Regions from separate parts of the Amycolatopsis japonica genome, predicted to be linked through region 3. Evidence: riboswitches for the same ligand, from Rfam matches in the RefSeq annotation. Region 3 holds a riboswitch; each other region holds the start of a gene.
The links. A riboswitch is a leader RNA that binds a small molecule or an ion and turns the genes downstream of it on or off. The one in region 3 is predicted to bind S-adenosylmethionine.

Region 1 (4,018 bases), 3.5 Mb from region 3:
CGCCCCCGTTGAGACCGACGACACCGATACGCTGCCCCTCCGCCACACCGAGCGAAACACCGTCGAGCAGCGGGCGCACCCCGAAGGACTTGCTCACCGACTCCAGGTTGACCAAGTTGGCCATGCCTCAGCCGATCCTTTCCGAAAAGCTTGCACCACAACGAATTAGTCGATGTCCATTTCGGACACCCTCACGCGTGCACCCGCGGCGGTGACGGCCGCGGCGCGTCGTCGCCGCCGACCAGCCGCGCTCCGGGCACCGGCCCGTGCGCGACGCGTACCGTGCGGCAGACACCCGCGCCGGACAGCTCCGCGGCGACCTCGACGGCCGACTGGGCATCCGCGCACAGAAAGGCACAGGTCGGTCCGGAGCCTGAGACGGTGCCGGCGAGCGCACCCGCGTTGACCCCCGCCCGCAAGGTACGACGCAGCCCCGGCCGCAACGAGACGGCGGCCGCCTGAAGGTCATTACCCAGAAGCAGCGCCAGCTGCCGCGGGTCACCGGACGCCAGCGCCTCGACCACCGGAGTGTGCGAACCGATCCGCGGCGGGCTGCCCTCTTCACGCAACTTGTCCAGCTCGCCGAACACCCTCGGCGTCGAAAGACCTCGCTGGTCGAAGGCCAGAACCCAATGGAAGGTGTGCCGCGACAAGACCGGCACCAGCTGCTCACCTCGGCCGGTGCCCAACGCGGTCCCGCCGTAGAGCGCGAACGGGACATCGCTGCCGAGCTTCGCGGCGATACCCGCCAGTTCGTCTCGGGAGATGTCGAGCTTCCAAAGCGACGCGAGCCCCACCAGGGTCGCGGCCGCGTCGGCGCTGCCACCGGCCATCCCGCCCGCCACCGGGATGCCTTTGCGCAGTACGACCCTGACCTTGGACTCGCCGTCCGCCTTGCCGACGTGTGCCGCCAGCGCCTGCGCCGCCTTCCAGGCGAGGTTGTTCGCCCCTGTCGGTACGGAGCCTTCGCCTTCGCCGTAGACCTCGACACCGGGATCCTCGGTGACCGCGACGGTCACCTCGTCGGTCAAAGAAAGCGCCTGGAACACGGTCACCAGCTCGTGGTAACCGTCCGGGCGTACGTCACCGACCGACAGGTGCAGGTTGACCTTGGCGGGAACCCTGACGGTTACTGGGGGCGGTACGACGGCGAGCACCCGTCAAGCCTACGTGGCCGTTCCACTTGCGCTGTCACCAGGAGAAAAGAGAACAGGACGAGTCGGACACGAACGGGCCGCCCCGGACGGATTTCGTCCTGGGCGGCCCGTTCGTGGAGGAATCAGGCAGCGACACCCTGCGGTCCGCGGACCGGGTGGGTCACGTGGCCGCCGCGCTCGGCGATCCAGGCGAGCGCGGCGTCCGCACGCTCACCGCGGACACCGAGACGGAACCGGCCAACCGGCGTGTCGCCGATCCGGGTCAGGCCACCGCCGATGGTGGCGAGTTCGACGTCGAAGCGACCGGCGGCCTCCGGGAGCAACGCACCGACCGAGGCGAAGCCGACCAGCACGACGTCCACCGCGCGGTCGTACTTCGAGGCCTGCGCACGCCCGGTCTCGATCGCGGGAAGCAGCGCCTGCGCAGTACGGCTGTTCGGGTCGGAGACCAGGTCGAGCACGGTCCCGCGTTCGATGATCGCCCCGGCTTCCAGAACCGCGACGTCGTCGCAGACACGGCGAACCACGCCGGCGTCGGGAGTGGTGAGCAGCACGGTGACTCCGAGCTCGGCACGGGCCCGGTCGAGCACGGTGAGGACCGCGCCGGACTCCTCGGCCTGCACGCCGGCGGTCGGGTCGTCGGCCAAGAGCACGGACGGCCCGGCGGCCAGCGCCTTGGCGATGGCCACTCGGCGCAGCTGCCCTTCGGACAGGTCGCCCGGCCGCTGCCCCGCCCGGGGGGTGAGCCCGACCAGGTCGAGCAGGTTGCCGACCCGGTTGCGCCGCTGCGGCCCGTCGAGACCGAGCTGTTCGAGCGGCGAAGCGATGTTGCCGGCGATGGTGCGCTCGGCGAGCAATTCCGGTTTGGTGCTCACGACACCGACCTGCCGCCGGATCTCGCGCAGACGGCGTCCGTCGAGAGTCCCTGTGTTGAGGCCGTCGAGGCGGACGACGCCACGGTCGGGACGCTCCTGAAGACCGATGCAACGAGCGAGGGTCGACTTGCCGGAGCCGGCCGGGCCGACGACTCCGAACAGCGAGCCCGCTTGGATGTCCACGCTCACATCGCGCAGCGCGACGACGGGATTTCCGTTGAGGGGAAAGGATTTGGACAGGTTTTCGACAGTGATCACGAGAGGCTCCATGCGAATGGGGCGCTGCTTCTTTCGAGCGCGCCGACCGTCACCGAGTGACCGTCCGGAAACGGACGGTTTTCAGAGGTAAGGGAGAAGGACTCAGGCAGTAACGGTGGAGCGTCGACACGCACTTACCGTGCGGCGACCTTCATCGACGACACGTCGCCTGGTCAGCAGGAGCGGGTGGGTGACCCTGTTCATTAGGCAAAGCCTCCATCGGTCCTGGCTGTAGCACCTGCCCTGTGGAGGGTGGTTGCTGCGACTTCGGCGAGCCAGGTCTCTCAGTCGCTCGGGATGGCTCACTGAGTAAAACCGATCCCACTGGATGAAAGCAAGCGCGTAGGCGCAGATCACACGTCTGGTCGCGTCCATAATACAGGATGGGGCGTCCAGATAATGGAACACAGTCAGGCGCCTTCGACTTGCGCCAGGCGCGCTACCTGCTAAGACAACGCCGGCTCATACAGATCGAGAAGGCTTACGCACGTGCCGACGTGGCGCGGCTGACGTTCGCGCGGTGCCGGTCACATCCGAGGCAGGCGATCAACCGGCGACCGCGGCAATCCGCGCGAACTGGTGGACATCCAGCTGTTCACCGCGGGTCTTGGGGTCGATTCCCGCCTTCTCGAGCAGCTCCCCCGCGCGTTCGGCGGAACCGGCCCATGACGCCAACGCGGCACGCAAAGTCTTCCGCCGCTGGGAGAAGGCGGCGTCGACCACCGCGAACAATCGCTCCCGGTCCACGGACGACACCACCTCGCCCCGTTCGAAAGCGACCAGTGCGGAGTCCACGTTCGGAACGGGCCAGAACACCGCGCGAGGCACCGCGGCGACCTTGCGCGCCTTTCCGTACCAAGCGAGCTTGACGCTGGGGACGCCATAAGTCCGGCTCCCCGGGCCGGCCGCCATCCGGTCCGCGACCTCGGTCTGGACCATCACGAGACCGCTGGTCAGCGACGGCAGTTCAGCAAGCAGGTGAAGCACGACCGGAACTGCGACGTTGTACGGCAGGTTCGCGACGAGCGCCGTCGGACGCGCGGGCAGGTCGTCGGACGTGATCCGCAACGCGTCCGCGCCGACGACCGTCAGTCGTTCGGCCCCGCCCCGTTCGGCTGCGGTATCCGGCAATCGCCCAGCCAGCACAGGGTCGATTTCGACCGCGACGACCTCGGCGCCGGTCGCGAGCAGTCCGAGGGTCAACGAGCCGAGGCCCGGCCCGACCTCCAGCACGACGTCGCCTTCACCGACCCCCGAGAGGTCGACGATGCGTCGCACCGTATTGGGGTCGTGCACGAAGTTCTGGCCGAGCTTCTTGGTCGGACGTACGTCCAGCTCGGCCGCCAGCGCCCTGATCTCCGCAGGACCGAGCAGTTCAGTCACCCGACGATCGTAACCAGCCCCGGTGGGCCACGATTGGCCGGTGGACGACGTTGTACTCGAAGGCGAGAAAGTCCGGCTGCGCGACTGGAGGCCCGGCGACCTCCGACCGCTTCGCGACCTACTCGATCCCACGCGGCCCTGGCATGAAACGAACGGGCCCTATTTCGGCACCCCGACCGCGGCGGCGGCCGACTCGACGGCACGCGAACTCACCACGCCCAAGACCGAGCCCGTCGATCCCCGCACCAGCCTCGCCGTATGCGATCTGAAGGACGGCAGGTTGATCGGCAGGGTCAGCTGGTACTGGGAAAGCAGGCAGACCGACTGGCGGCGGATGGGGTTGGC
Region 2 (4,018 bases), 3.9 Mb from region 3:
TCGACACGCTGGGGGTGGAGATCGACGGCGGCCGCCGCCCGATGCTGCGCGACTGTCTGGATTGGACAGTGCGCCGTGATCATTTGGCGGGCCGGGTCGCCGCGGCGTTACTGTCTCACGGAGTGAGCGCCGGCTGGTTGTCCCGTGAGGGCAACCGCGCGGTGAAAGTCCTTCCCGCGGCGGAAGAACCGTTCGCGGAACTCGGTGTCGACCTGGTGGCCCTGCGCAGTCCGTAGTGGACAGTCTGTAACACAGGTTATCCGGACGCTTTTCGACCGGTACACGAACGTGTGACGATCACCGCCTCACTATTCTGGAGCCCTCACGGCGACCGGAACGGGAGGCGACATGGAGCAGCTCCCGCTCATCCTCGGCACCGGTGGTGCGGTGCTTCTCGTCGCCGTCATCGCCGTCCGGGTGTCGATCCGCGTCGGCCTTCCCTCGCTGCTGCTGTACCTGGGGATGGGTGTCCTGCTCGGCGAAGCCGGGTTCGGCATCCAGTACGACAACCCCGAGCTCACCCAGTCGCTCGGCCTCGCCGCGCTGGTGATGATCCTGTCCGAAGGTGGCCTCACCACCCGGTGGACGGCCGTGAAACCCTCGCTGGGCATCGGAATCGCACTGTCCACAGTGGCCGTCGCGGTGAGTATCGCGGTCACCGGCGCGGCTTTGCACTGGTTGCTGGGCCTGGACTGGCGGATGGCGTTGCTGTGGGGCGCGGTCCTCGCTTCGACCGACGCCGCCGCGGTCTTCTCCGTGCTGAGATCGGCGGGCATCGGGAAGCGGCTCGTGGGCGCGCTGGAGATCGAGTCCGGGATCAACGACGCCCCGGCCTACATTGCGGTCGTCGTCCTCGCCGAGGGCGCGACCGTCGACTGGTCGCTGCCGCTGCTGGTGGTCTACGAACTCGCCGCCGGGTTGGTGATCGGCCTGGCCTTCGGCTGGGGCGGGGCGTTCGCGCTGCGCCGGGCGGCGCTGCCCGCCACCGGTCTGTACCCGCTGGCCACCGTCGCGGTGTGCGTCGTGGCGTACTCGAGCGGGCAGCTCGCCCACGCGTCGGGCCTGCTCGCCACTTACGTCGCGGCCCTGGTGCTGGGGAATTCGAAGCTGCCGCACCGGTCGGACACGCTTTCCTTCGCCGAAGGGCTCGGCTGGCTCGCGCAGATCGGCCTGTTCGTGCTTCTCGGCCTGTTCGCGTCGCCGAGCAGGATCTTCGAGAGCCTGGTCCAGGGCCTGGTCGCGGGAGCGGTCGTGTTGCTGCTGGCGCGCCCGTTGTCGGTGCTCCTGTCGGCGCTGCCGTTCAAGATCCCCTGGCGAGAACAGGTGTTCCTGTCGTGGGCCGGGTTGCGCGGTGCGGTCCCGATCGTGCTCGCGCTGATCCCGCTGTCGTCCGGGGTGCCCGGCGCACAGGAGCTGGTCGACGCGGTGTTCGTGCTGGTCATCGTGCTGACGCTGCTCCAAGGGGCGACGTTGACCCCGCTCGCGCGAGCGCTCGGGCTGGCCCAGCACGCCGAAGCGCACGAGATCGACGTCGACTCCGCGCCGCTCGACGAGATGGGCGCGGAACTCCTGCAAGTCCGGATCAACACCGGGTCGAAGATGCACGGCGTCTACCTGGCCGAGCTGCGGCTGCCGGTGGGGGCGACGATCAGCCTCCTCGTCCGCGACGGCACCGGCTTCACGCCGAACAAGAACACGCGGCTTCAGGAACGCGACCAGTTACTCGTCGTGACCACCTCCGAAGCCCGTGACGCGGCCGAACGACGCCTGCGGGCCGTCGACCGCGCGGGCCGTCTGGCCAGGTGGAAGGGCGAATCCGGCCAGTAGGTCACGTACCGGCACCAGCTGTTCGTCGGTTGATCTCAGAAAATTCTTCCCTTCTGTACTCCTTTTGGATTACTTTCCCCGCAATCGACTCCATCGAATGGGTGAGTGTCACGGGGTAAGGAGTACGCAAGGTGACGAAACTTCCTGCGCGGTTCGCCGGTCTGGGGGCCTCGGTGGCACTCGTCGGGGTGGTTCTCGCCGCCCCGACGGCCACGGCGGCCGGTGCCTTTCCCGCGTTCGGGCTGCCCTTCGAGACGGGCCAATCGGTCTACTCGGCGGGGATCCACTCGGACAACGGGAACTCCGGCGTGAAGAACGCCATCGACTTCAGCCCCGGCGACAGGACCGTTCGCGCCCCGCTGGCGGGCACCGTCCGGATCCAGCACTGCTCCGGCGGCGACTGGGTGACCGTCGACCACGACGGCGGCTGGCGCACCGGGTACTACCACATGGAGAACATTTCGGTCACCGACGGCCAGAAGGTCGCCCCCGGCGACGCCCTCGGCCGGACCGGCAACGCGCTGCCCTGCGGTGGCAGCAGCACCGGCGCCCATGTGCACTTCACCTTGTGGACCCTGCCCACGGCCGCCGCCCAGGGTGGCGACTCGCGCGACTTCGGGGTCGGCGCCGGCAACTGGAACGGCAAGTCCTACGACGAGGTCTCGACCACGGTCGCCGAGGCCTACGGCGAGGCGGTCGACGGCAAGACCTTCGGCGGCTGGCAGTTCACCGCGGGCACCGATCAGTACTCGGGTACCGCGACCGAGGTCTCCTCCCGCGCGACCATCGGACTGCCCGGCCGTTTCCGGGTCTGACCTGCCGTTGCCCGGCGCGGCGCGGCGCCGGGCAACGGCTCTTCCCGCTTGCGGAGTACGTGAGCGGCGTCTCAAGATGCGGACGAGGGCTGGCTCGATCGCCCGCCCATCCGCTAACTTCGTCCGTAGGTCACGAGTGTCAGCGTCAAGCCCCGGCTAGCTGACCGGCAACCCTCCTTCCGCGGTGGGGTGCCCCGGGTGAGGACCTGGCTCGTCGCGTGGTGCGACGGGCAAGCGCGGGATCCTCGTCGGGTCCCCTGGCCCGGAGGATGATGATGACCCTCGCTCTCGAACGCACCGGCACCCCTGCTGAAACCGTTGCCACGCAAGAAATCCCGACGGTCGCGGGTGCCGGTCTGCGGGTTCCGCTGGTCACCGGCGGCGACATCGGTTACGCCAACCTCGATCACGCGGCGAGCGCCCCCTGTCTGGACAAGGTGCGGGCCGCGGTCGACGAGTTCCTGCCCTGGTACGCCAGCGTGCACCGCGGGGCCGGGTTCGCCTCGCAGGTCTCCACCAAGCTCTACGAGCGCACCCGCGGAATCCTGCGAAACTTCGTCGACGCTCGATCGACCGACACCGTCGTGTTCACCCGCAACACCACCGATTCCTTCAACCTTCTCGCCCGCAGCCTGCCGAAGCACACGTCGGTCGTCGTGTTCGACACTGAGCACCACGCCGCGCTGCTGCCGTGGAAGGGGCCGAACGTTCGCCGGATCGAGACGCCGCGCACCCGCCTCGCCGCGGTGTCCGCTGTGGACGAAGCGCTCGCGGACTGCCCGCAGGGGCCGCGGCTGGTCGTGCTCACCGGCGCGTCCAACGTGACCGGGGAACTGTTGCCGGTCAAGGAGATCGCGGCCGTCGCGCGGCGGCACGGCGCCCGGATCGCGCTCGACGCGGCGCAGCTCGCGCCGCACCGGAAGATCTCGGTGCGCGAACTGGACGTCGACTACGTCGCGCTGTCGGGCCACAAGCTGTACGCGCCTTTCGGTGCCGGCGCGCTGATCGGCCGCGCCGACTGGCTGCGCGCGGCCCAGCCGTACCTCGCCGGCGGCGGAGCGACGAAGCTCGTCAGCCGTGACTCCGTGGTCTGGAATTCCGGACCTGAGCGGCACGAAGCCGGTTCCCCCAACACTGTCGGCGTCTACGCGCTCGGTGTCGCCTGCGAGACGCTGGCCGCGAACTGGGACGGCGTCGTCGCCCACGAAGAGGAACTGCTGGCGCGGCTGCGTCGCGGTCTCGCCGCCATCCCCGGCTTCGCCGAACTGCGGCTGTTCGACGCGCCGGTCGACCGCGTCGGCACGCTCAGCTTCGTCGTCGACGGCTTCGACCCTGGCTGGCTCGCCGCGGTCCTTTCCGCGGAGTACGGCATCGGC
Region 3 (4,018 bases):
GGCCAGCGAGACCGCCATGACGGGGACGAGCAGGATCGCGGAAAGGCTGTAGTACGCCCAGACGAACCTGGCTCCGCCGCGGCGGATCCGCTTGGCGGCGAGGTTCCAGCCCGCGTGGATGACGGCGGCGATGACGACGAAGGACAGAGCGGTGGCGTTCACAGCGGACCTTTCACGTTTTCCGCGCATGCGGAAAACCCGGTCCTCCAGGCTTTTGTCCCGTCAGATGAACGGCGGTGCTTCCGGCTCCGCCGATGGTGCCGCTCGGACCGGTCCCGTCTGCCCTGATTGTGTGTTTCGCTGAACGGGCAGGCGGCGGAACCCTAGGCACTACGATCTTCACCGTACCGCAAGCAGCCCGCCCGAGGCTGGCGCGAGCCGCGCCGGGACGGCTGTTAAGCTTGCGCTTCACCGTCGTGTGGCATTCCGTCATGGAGGAAACCCGCGCCGCTCTCACGAGCACGCAGGGCCGGTCACAGCGCGGCGGTGAAACCACCGAGAGATTCAAGAGGAGCGCCCCCGTGGCCAACATCAAGTCGCAGATCAAGCGCATCACCACCAACGAGAAGGCGCGTCAGCGCAACCAGGCGATCCGGTCCTCGGTGAAGACCGCGATCCGCAAGTTCCGCGAGGCCGCCGACGCCGGTGACAAGGCCAAGGCCCTGGAGCTGCAGAAGGACGCGGCCAAGAAGCTGGACAAGGCCGTGACCAAGGGCGTCATCCACGCCAACCAGGCCGCCAACAAGAAGTCCGCGCTCGCGAAGCGCGCGAACTCTCTCTGATCGGCTTTCGAAGGGCCCCGGCCGACTCACGTCGCCGGGGCCCTTCGCCGTTCTCAGCGGCTTGTGCCGTGGGCGTCGACGACCTCCAGGACAGCCCGCTCCAAGGCGTACTCCGGATTGGCCGCCACCCCCTTGACCTCGGCGTTGAGCCTGGCGACCACCCTCATCGCGGTGGCCAGACCGTCCTGCCCCCAGCCGCGGGCCTGCCCCTGCGCCTTGCGCACCTTCCATGGCGGCATCCCCAGCTCGCCCGCCATCTGATTCGGGTTCCCGCGACCGGCGCCGGACACCCGCGCGATCGTGCGGACGGCGTCGGCGAGCGCGTCCGCGACCAGCACATGCGGTACGCCCAGCTGCATCGCCCAGCGCAGCGACTCCAGCGCCGCCGCCTTGTCACCGGCGACGGCCTTCTCGGCGACGGCGAAACCGTTCACGTCCGCGCGGCCACGGTGGTAGCGCCGGACGGCCTGCTCGTCGACCGCCCCGCCGGCGTCCGCGACGAGCTGGGTCGCCGCCGACGACAGCTCGCGCAGATCCGAGCCGACGGCGTCGATCAACGCCAGCACGGCCGCACCGTCGATCTTCCCGCCGACCCGGCGGACCTCGTTGCGGACAAAGGATTCCCGCTCGGCGGCCTTGGTCAGCTTCGGGCACTCGACTACCTCCGCGCCCGCCTTCTTCAAGGCGGCTGGAAGCCCTTTCGCGGCCTTGCTCCGGCCGCCTCCGCTGTGCACGACGACGAGCACGATGCCGTCGGCGGGCGCCTTGACGTAGGCCATCACCCCGTCGGCGAGTTCCTGCGAGATGTCGTGCGCGGATTCGAGGACGATCACCCTGCCCTCGGCGAACAGCGAGGGGCTGACCATTTCCGCGAGCGCCGGGACTGTGAGGTCCGACACCCGGATCCGGGTGAGATCCGCCGTCGGGTCGGCCGCTTTGGCCGCGTCCGAAGCACTGCGGACCGCACGTTCGATCAGCAGCTCTTCCTCACCGAGAACCAGGACCAGCGGCGATGGGGCGGAAGCTTGCGTCGTCACGGTGACGATCCTGCCACTCCTCCTCTCGTGTGCTTTGTCCGGTGATGTGTTCCGGGCACGGTGGCCCCACCTGAGGCTCATGTCGTACGGTGTTGGCGAGGCGACGCGATGACACGCGTGCCGACAATCGAATACCGCTCATCCAGAGGGGCAGAGGGAACGGCCCGATGAAGCCCCGGCAACCGGCGTCAGCCTGTCATCCCGCGATCGCGGGATAGCTGACGAACACGGTGCCAATTCCGGCCCGCCACCGGCGGGGCAGATGAGGAAAGGAACCTCGCGATGACCGCAACCCTCGGCACGACCTCCACCACCAAGACCCCGGATCTCGGACCGGCCGTCGAACTGGTGTCGAAGGAAGAGGGACACCGGCAGCCGCTCGCCCCCGAATTCGTTTCCGCCGAGGACTTCTCGCCGCTCGAGGTCGCCTACGACTTCGGCCGCGTGCGCCGCGAGGACATCGAAGCCGGGCCGAAGAACATCTGGCGCTACAAGAAGCTCCTTCCCGTTCCGTCGAACGTCGAAGAGATCCCCAACACCGAACCCGGCGCCACCCGGCTCATCCAGGCCGACAGGCTCGCGAAAGCCTTGGGCGTCAAGAAGGTCTGGGTCAAGGACGACACCGGGAACCCCACCCACTCGTTCAAGGACCGCGTGGTCGCCGTCGCGCTGGCCGCCGCCCGCGAATTCGGGTTCGACGTGCTGGCCTGTCCGTCGACCGGCAACCTGGCCAACGCCGTCGCCGCCGCGGCGGCCCGCGCGGGCTGGCGGTCGGTCGTCCTGATCCCGAAGACCCTCGAACGCGCCAAGATCCTCACCACCGCCGTGTACGACGGTGACCTGATCGCGGTCGACGGCAACTACGACGACGTGAACCGGCTCGCCACCCAGCTCGCCGCCGAGCAGGAGAGCTGGGCGTTCGTCAATGTGAACGTCCGGCCCTACTACTCGGAAGGTTCCAAGACGCTGGCCTTCGAGGTCGCCGAACAGCTCGGCTGGCGGCTTCCCTCCCAGATCGTGGTGCCGATCGCCTCCGGTTCCCAGCTCACCAAGGTGGACAAGGGTTTCCGCGAGTTCGGTCAGCTCGGCCTCGTCGACGAGACGCCGTACAAGGTGTTCGGCGCGCAGGCCACCGGCTGCTCCCCCGTCTCGGCGGCCTTCCGCGCCGGGCACGACGTCGTCCAGCCGGTCAAGCCGGACACGATCGCCCGGTCGCTGGCGATCGGGAACCCCGCAGACGGTCCCTACGTCCTCGACGTGGTCAACCGCACCGGTGGCGCGATCGAAGACGTCACTGACGAAGAGGTCGTCGAGGGCATTCGGCTGCTCGCCCGCACCGAGGGCATCTTCACCGAGACCGCGGGCGGCGTGACCGTCGCGACGGCCAAGAAGCTCATCGAGACCGGCAAGCTCAACCCGGACGAGGAGATCGTCCTGCTGATCACCGGCGACGGCCTCAAGACCCTCGACGCCGTCGAGGACAAGATCGGCCCGAAGGCCACCGTCAGCGCCTCGGCCGACGCGGTCCGCGAAGCTCTGGGTATCTAAAAGCTCGGGCATCTGAGTTTCGCGCGGCCCGCCTCAGGAACGAGGCGGGCCGCGGGGCTCACCCCGGCGTACCAGGGCGAGGCCTCGCCCGTCCGCGACCACCGCGGTGTCGCCGTCCGTGTCCGTCCTGGCGACCGCCGCGCCGACGGCCACCAGACTGTCCAAAGTGGACTTGTTCGGATGACCGTAGGTGTTTCCGGCACCGACGCTCACCAATGCGGCCCGCGGTGCGACGGCGTTGAGGAAATCCGGTGCCGTGTAACGACTTCCGTGATGCGGGACCTTCAAGATCTCGGCACGCAGATCGGCACCCTCGGCCATCAGGTCGGACTGCGCGGCGAGCTCGATGTCGCCTGTCAGCAGCAACCGGCCCGCCGGGGTCCCGGCGCGCAGGACGACCGAACCGTTGTTGATCACCGTGCCATCCTGTTCACGGACCGAGCGCCGGGTGACATAGCGCGGCCCCAGCACGTCGAGTGACAACGCCTGCCATTCCAGCCGTTGTCCGATCTCCAGCTCCAGCAAGGGAATTCCGCGCCGCGCCGTCTCGTCCGCGACCTGCTGCCACGCCCAGGCCGGGGCCCGTCCCGGGCCGACGGCGACCGCTCCGATCGACCGGCCCTCGAAGACGGATCCGAGACCGCCGATGTG

Region 1: linked by a shared signal. The riboswitch ahead of AJAP_RS03915 (methionine ABC transporter ATP-binding protein) and the one ahead of thrC (threonine synthase) in region 3 are both predicted to bind S-adenosylmethionine.
Region 2: linked by a shared signal. The riboswitch ahead of AJAP_RS11365 (aminotransferase class V-fold PLP-dependent enzyme) and the one ahead of thrC (threonine synthase) in region 3 are both predicted to bind S-adenosylmethionine.

Annotation. Positions count from the first base shown of each region.
Region 1 covers NZ_CP008953.1:775,850-779,867, reverse strand. The annotation lists gene AJAP_RS03925 (ABC-F family ATP-binding cassette domain-containing protein) at 1-124, opposite strand, end outside; gene AJAP_RS03920 (4-(cytidine 5'-diphospho)-2-C-methyl-D-erythritol kinase) at 192-1,157, opposite strand; gene AJAP_RS03915 (methionine ABC transporter ATP-binding protein) at 1,280-2,290, opposite strand; SAM riboswitch class I at 2,504-2,594, opposite strand; gene rsmA (16S rRNA (adenine(1518)-N(6)/adenine(1519)-N(6))-dimethyltransferase RsmA) at 2,837-3,673, opposite strand; gene AJAP_RS03905 (GNAT family N-acetyltransferase) at 3,714-4,018, shown strand, end outside.
Region 2 covers NZ_CP008953.1:2,326,318-2,330,335, forward strand. The annotation lists gene AJAP_RS11350 (ArsR/SmtB family transcription factor) at 1-236, shown strand, start outside; gene AJAP_RS11355 (potassium/proton antiporter) at 349-1,827, shown strand; gene AJAP_RS11360 (M23 family metallopeptidase) at 1,959-2,642, shown strand; SAM riboswitch class IV at 2,771-2,885, shown strand; gene AJAP_RS11365 (aminotransferase class V-fold PLP-dependent enzyme) at 2,918-4,018, shown strand, end outside.
Region 3 covers NZ_CP008953.1:6,257,010-6,261,027, forward strand. The annotation lists gene AJAP_RS29015 (EamA family transporter) at 1-189, opposite strand, end outside; gene rpsT (30S ribosomal protein S20) at 522-782, shown strand; gene holA (DNA polymerase III subunit delta) at 836-1,819, opposite strand; SAM riboswitch class I at 1,955-2,088, shown strand; gene thrC (threonine synthase) at 2,102-3,367, shown strand; gene AJAP_RS29035 (ComEC/Rec2 family competence protein) at 3,401-4,018, opposite strand, start outside.